DNA from 3 places in the Caproicibacterium sp. NSD3 genome. Region 3 is predicted to be linked to each of the others. Evidence: a T-box and tRNA genes for the amino acid it is inferred to sense, from the RefSeq annotation. Region 3 holds a T-box; the other regions hold tRNA genes.

Region 1 (2,203 bases), 160 kb from region 3:
TGCAATATGATTGGAATTGCTGCAGGTCTTGCGACGACCGGGAAAATCCCATTTGCTGCAAGTTTTGCAATGTTTTCCGCAGGACGTGCGTTTGAGCAGGTTCGCAATTCTGTTGGGTATCCGCATTTGAATGTAAAAGTGGTTGGCTCTCATGCCGGTATTTCCGTCGGTGAAGACGGCGCAACGCATCAGTGCTGTGAGGATATTGCTTTAATGCGTACCATTCCGGGAATGGTAATTTTAAATCCTTCTGACCATTATGAAATGAAAGCTGCAGTCAAAGCAGCCGCTGAGTATGTAGGTCCCTGCTATATTCGTCTGGGACGTTTGGCAGTGGAATCGTTCCATAATAATGATGATTACCATTTCGAAATAGGAAAGGGCATCACGGAACGAGAGGGCAACGATATTACGATTATTGCAACCGGACTGATGGTCTCGGAGGCAATCAAAGCGGCTGATCAGTTGAAAAAAGAAGGAATCAGCGCTCGTGTGCTGAATATCCATACAATTAAACCACTGGATAAGGAACTTATCTGGAAAGCTGCCAAAGAAACCGGAAAGCTGATCACGATAGAAGAGCATAATGTGATTGGCGGATTGGGTGAAGCAGTCTGCGGGGCGGTCTGTGAAAAGTGTCCTGTCCCAGTAATTCGCATGGGTGTGCAGGATACGTTTGGACATTCCGGCCCAGCGCTTGATCTTTTAGAGGAATTTGGTTTGTGTGCTTCCAACATCGTAAAGGTGACAAAAGAAGCATTAAAGAAATAAAGCAAAATGCTATTTTAGAGTAAAAAGCCAGGAGCACCGATATTAAAAAATCGGTGCTCCTGGCTTTTTTATCTAGATGAATTAGATTTGGCAAGGCGCTCTCTTGCACCTTGAGGTTTTGGAATAGAGAAAAGATCCGTATAGGATTCGGCTTCCGAAGCAAATTGTGGAGGAGTTGGGATTAATCCGGTGCATTCAGTGGAGGCAATGACGTCAGTTGAGGTAGGAATGTCATCGGCATTATCCCACGTGTCCGACGGAAATTTTAAATTTTGTTGTTCTTCTTCTTTGAAATCCCTTTTCATGAGATCATCCCTTTCCGTTTCTATTTTTTACAGAAAACAAAAAGATATGAAAGAGAAAATTTGGCGATATTTTTTCCTTTTGACAAACTATTTTTTTGAAAATCGGACTTGCAATTTAAAAAAATATATGCTATTATTTTAAAGCTGTCGCGACCTCTCACGTTAATTTGCGTCAGTTGAAACCCGGGGCATTAGCTCAGCTGGGAGAGCGCCACACTGGCAGTGTGGAGGTCAGCGGTTCGAGCCCGCTATGCTCCACCAATTCATTCGGAACGGCTTTTAGCTGTTCCGCTTTTTTTATCTGTAAATGATTTTCATACTTTCTCAGTTGCATTTGAAAAAAGATTCTGATAGAGTATAAAAGTAGGCTGTTATTCATAAAATTCAAATGCCTGTCAATTAGGAGTAAAAGCATGGACAATGCAAGTATAGAAGAATTAGTCGGAATTATTATTTGTATTATATTTTCTGCGTTCTTTTCCAGCACAGAAACGGCTTATAGTATGGTAAACCGTACAAAGCTAAAGACAATAGCCGCAGACGGCAATCGCAGAGCAAAGTTGGCTTATTCGATTGTAGAAGATTATGATCGGCTTCTTTCTACTATTTTAGCCGGAAATAATATTGCCAATATTCTTTCCGCTTCTCTTGCTGCAATTTTGTTTACTCGCTTTTTCCTGGATAATGGAGTAACAATTTCAACGGTTGTCATGACGGTTGTGGTGCTGGTTTTTGGTGAGATATCGCCGAAAAGTCTTGCAAAAGAAAATCCTATGCAGATTGTTTTGCAGTCGGCACCTTTTTTAAAGTTTCTGATGGTCCTTTTTACCCCGCTTAACTTCCTGTTTATGCAGTGGAAGCGCATTTTAAGTCATCTTTTTAAGCATAAGGAGTCTGATGTGATGACGCAGGAAGAATTGATGACGATTGTTGATGAAGCGCAGAATGATGGTGGAATCGATGAACATAATGGAGAATTAATTCGTTCCGCGATTGAATTTAATGATTTGGATGCAGGCGATATTTTGACGCCGCGCGTTGATGTGGTCGCGATAGAAAAAGAAACTCCCCTTGATGAAATTACCGATTTATTTATGAATCATGGCTTTTCAAGAATTCCGGTCTAT
Region 2 (2,203 bases), 170 kb from region 3:
ATACAATATTTTAAGAACTTTGGGAGGAAATACATCATGACAAAAAAGCAACGCGCACTTGCTGCCGTAGAAGCCCTGAAAAAAGAATATCCGGATGCCCAGTGTTCCCTGACTTATGAGGAACCGCTGCAGCTTTTAATTGCTACCCGCCTCTCCGCGCAATGTACAGATGCGCGGGTGAACATGGTTACTCCTGCTCTTTTTAAACGATTCCCGACTCTTGATGCGTTTTGCGAAGGCTCCGAAGAAGAAATTGCAGACTATATTCACTCCTGCGGATTATATAAAACAAAAGCGCGAGATATTTTTGCGATGTGCCAAAAATTAAAATCCGATTTTAACGGAATAGTCCCCGATACAATTGAAGTTTTGACAACGCTGCCTGGTGTAGGCAGAAAGACCGCCAACCTAGTCGTCGGAGATATTTATCATAAACCGGCCGTCGTAGCGGATACGCATTGTATTCGAATCTGCGGGAAACTAGGACTCACAGACGGGACAAAAGATCCAAGGAAGGTTGAAAATCAACTTCGGGCAATTCTCCCTCCGGATGAAAGCAATTCTTTTTGCCATAGACTTGTTCTGCATGGACGAGCTGTCTGCAACGCACGGAAACCGCTCTGTGAAAAATGCTGCATGAAAGAATTCTGCAAAACAAATCTTCAAAACCAAAAAGGAGATAAAAGATGAAACGGCTTTTGATGGTAATTGACTACCAGGTGGACTTTGTATCCGGAAGTCTCGGTTTTCCGAAAGCATCTCTTCTGGAAGGCCCCATCTGCCAAAAAATACAGGAAGCAAAAGCGCATGGCGATACCATTATCTATACGATGGACACGCACGAAAATAATTATCTTTCCACTTTAGAAGGAAAGAATTTACCGATCCCACACTGTATCCGAGACACTGCAGGGTGGAATCTTTATGGTAAAGTAAACGATCTTTTAAAAGACGCACACTGCTTCCAAAAAAGCAGCTTTGGCTGTGCGGAACTGATCCCATATCTTCAGAAAGAAAATTTTGGAGAAGTCGAACTTTGTGGGCTCGTAAGCAATATTTGTGTTCTTTCAAATGCCGTCCTTGCAAAAGCTGCCCTTCCTCAGGCACAAATTATTGTCGACGCCAAATGTACTGATTGCTCAGATATAGCACAAAATAAGGAAGCACTCAACGTCCTGGAAGGATTACAGGTGAAAGTTCTGAATCGAAAATAATCATGGAAAAATCTTGACAAGGCACATGAATTATGGGATAATAATTCACGTTGCATTTGGGCCTGTAGCTCAGCTGGGAGAGCGTTCGGTTCGCATCCGAGAGGTCGACGGTTCGATCCCGTTCAGGTCCACCAAAAAAGTAGCTGGTCATTTAGAATGGCCAGCTACTTTTTATTTAAAATGCTTTCGGGCCAAATATTTATTCCCTACAATAATAAGTTTGAGCAAAAAATAATCGGGATGCGGTATGATAAACAAGAAGCAGGTGCCTTTTTAAGCGCTTGCTTCTTGTTTATTTAATCATCCTCTAATTAGAAAATTCTTAAATGTCTTTAAAGGTCCACGCTAGACTTTTAAAATCTTACAAAATTAAAAATCCGACTTTCTTCCCCTTTTAAAAATTTCCCATAATACGATCCTTTTCTCTCTTCTTGATTAATTCAACATAACGAAATATAATAATCAATATAATTGGATAATTGGCGCAGTGAAAATGGACAGTATTTGGCTTATTTTCAAGGATGCTTAAAAACCGGCAGATAGGCAAAAAGGCTACCGGTTAGGTGAAGATGTTGGAGGAAATAATGATACAGAATGATAAAATATTGATTGTTGACGATGAGCACGAAATTGCCGATCTCGTAGAAGTTTATCTAAAGAGCGAAGATTATTCGGTGTTTAAGTTCTATAATGCCACAGATGCGCTTGCCTGCGTAGAGCGTGAAGATTTGAGTCTTGCTATTCTTGATGTCATGCTGCCGGACATGAGCGGCTTTGCGCTCTGCCAGAAGATCCGGGAAAAGCACCTATTCCCCATCATCATGCTGACCGCTAAAGTAGAGGATATGGACAAGATCACAGGACTGACCCTGGGGGCGGACGACTACATCACAAAGCCGTTTAACCCACTGGAGCTGGTTGCCCGTGTTAAAACGCAGCTCCGACGATATACGCGGTACAATACCGCAAATGCGCTTCCATTGGAAAAC
Region 3 (2,203 bases):
GGCGCGGATCCAAATGAAGAATATAATTGCACCGGAAAAATTGAAGTCGATGGGCAATCGTTTGCTTGCTATAATGGAGAAGCACATGGAAAAGTGAACCTTCAAAAAGCAATCTCGGAGTCCTGCAATGGATACTTTGTGCAACTCATGCAGAAAGTTCCGCAGGAAAAATTCTTATCAATGGCACGTTCTTTAGGATTTGGAGATTCTTACGAATTATTGCCGGGTATTCATAGTTCTTCAGGAACGCTTCCTTCGCTTAATACGTTAAAAATTCCTAGAGCGCTCGCAAATTTTTCTTTTGGACAAGGAGAACTGACCGCTTCTCCCATTCAGATTGCGGCGATGACGGAGGCGATTGCTTCTGGCGGACTTTATAGAAAACCAGTGGCTTTTTTAGGGACAGTGGATCAAGGCGGGAACTTGGCTATAAATTCGATGCAGCAGCCAAATAGAGTCATGTCTCAAGAAACATCTCTGATTCTAAAAAATGCGATGAAGCTTTCTGCATCGGAAGGCACTAGTAAGCTAGGAAAACCCGACTTTGTAGAGGCGGCGGCAAAAACAGCCACTGCGCAGACAGGACAGTATGACGGAGATAAAGAAAAGGTTATTAGCTGGTATACCGGATTCTTTCCGGCAGAGTCCCCAAAATATGTGGTTACTATTCTGGCAGAAGACGGCGATGGAGGCGGTACAACCTGCGGCCCTGTTTTTAAAGAAATTGCAGACGAATTATACCCGAAGAATTGACTTTTATCGCGGGAATGCTTATAATTTAAAAAGATGTGAAAAGCGATGAAGGGAAATAATTCTTTTTAAGGCATTGCAGAGATTCTGCCGTATGGTGCGAGGCGGAAATGTTACAGAAAGAATGAGCCGTCCCAGAGCTCCTTGCGGAGAGCAAAGGCGTTTTATCTGCGTTAAAGGTAAAAAGAGGTGACTGTCTAGATTCTTAAAAGACAGTTGCAATTTGGGTGGTACCACGGACTCTTCCGTCCCATTGTGGGCGGAGGAGTCTATCTTTTTTTAAGATGATCATAAAAGGATGGAGAAAAAGTATATGGAGTGGACTGGATTAAATGAAATCCGCGAAAAGTATCTGGAATTCTTTGAAAGCAAGGGGCATTTGCGGTTGCCTAGCTTTTCTTTGATCCCTAAAGATGATAATTCGCTTTTGCTGATTAATTCCGGTATGGCACCGATGAAAAAATATTTTACAGGGGAGGTAACTCCACCGCGCAAGCGCGTTACAACCTGTCAGAAATGTATTCGTACCGGTGATATTGAGAATGTCGGAATTACCGATCGTCATGGTACCTTTTTTGAGATGCTGGGCAATTTTTCTTTTGGCGATTATTTTAAACACGAGGCCATCCCGTGGGCATGGGAATTTTGCACGAAAGTTATGAAAATGCCGGTGGATAAGCTGTGGGTTACAATCTACTTGGATGACGACGAAGCTTTTGAGATTTGGACAAAAGAAGTCGGCGTTAACCCGGATCATATCGTTCGTCTCGGCAAAGAAGATAATTTTTGGGAACACGGCTCCGGCCCTTGCGGTCCCTGCAGCGAAATTTATTTTGACCGCGGAGAAGAACACGGCTGCGGAAAACCTACTTGTGGCCCTGGCTGCGAGTGTGATCGCTATGTTGAATTTTGGAATGTCGTATTTTCACAGTTTGATTCCGACGGAAAAGGAAACTATCCGCCGATGGAACACCCGAATATTGATACTGGCATGGGGCTGGAACGTCTCGCTTGCATTATGCAGGGAGTCGATAATCTGTTTTTGGTGGATACCATTCAAAGTATTTTGCAGCATGTATGCCGTATTGCCAAAGTTGAATACGGAAAAGACAAGAAAAAAGATGTTTCAATCCGTGTGATCACAGACCATATTCGTTCCACTGTTTTCATGATTGCAGATGGTGTGATGCCTAGTAATGAGGGACGCGGTTATGTCTTGCGCCGTTTACTGCGCCGTGCAGCCCGTCACGGAAAGCTTTTAGGAATTAACCGTCCATTTCTCTCTGAGGTTGCGGAAACTGTAATTGAGCAAAGCAAAAAAGCGTATCCGGAACTCGCTGAAAAGCGTGCGATGATTCTGAAACTTGTCTCGGTGGAAGAGGATAGCTTTAGCCGGACGATTGATCAGGGGATGCAGCTTTTAAATCAGCTGATTGATGATAATTCGACAAAA

The links. A T-box is a leader RNA that pairs with one kind of tRNA and senses whether it is charged. The one in region 3 lies ahead of alaS (alanine--tRNA ligase), so its partner is inferred to be a tRNA-Ala.
Region 1: it encodes a tRNA-Ala, which carries the amino acid that the T-box ahead of alaS (alanine--tRNA ligase) is inferred to sense. The anticodon was not compared.
Region 2: it encodes a tRNA-Ala, which carries the amino acid that the T-box ahead of alaS (alanine--tRNA ligase) is inferred to sense. The anticodon was not compared.

What each region holds. Positions count from the first base shown of each region.
Region 1 is NZ_CM132119.1:1,277,149-1,279,351, reverse strand. It holds gene ACVS9P_RS06375 (transketolase family protein) at 1-771, shown strand, start outside; gene ACVS9P_RS06370 (hypothetical protein) at 840-1,076, opposite strand; tRNA gene ACVS9P_RS06365 (tRNA-Ala) at 1,262-1,337, shown strand; gene ACVS9P_RS06360 (HlyC/CorC family transporter) at 1,490-2,203, shown strand, end outside.
Region 2 is NZ_CM132119.1:1,285,489-1,287,691, forward strand. It holds gene nth (endonuclease III) at 37-690, shown strand; gene ACVS9P_RS06410 (cysteine hydrolase family protein) at 687-1,214, shown strand; tRNA gene ACVS9P_RS06415 (tRNA-Ala) at 1,273-1,348, shown strand; gene vanR (VanR-ABDEGLN family response regulator transcription factor) at 1,799-2,203, shown strand, end outside.
Region 3 is NZ_CM132119.1:1,113,366-1,115,568, forward strand. It holds gene ACVS9P_RS05520 (peptidoglycan D,D-transpeptidase FtsI family protein) at 1-753, shown strand, start outside; T-box leader at 790-1,006, shown strand; gene alaS (alanine--tRNA ligase) at 1,064-2,203, shown strand, end outside.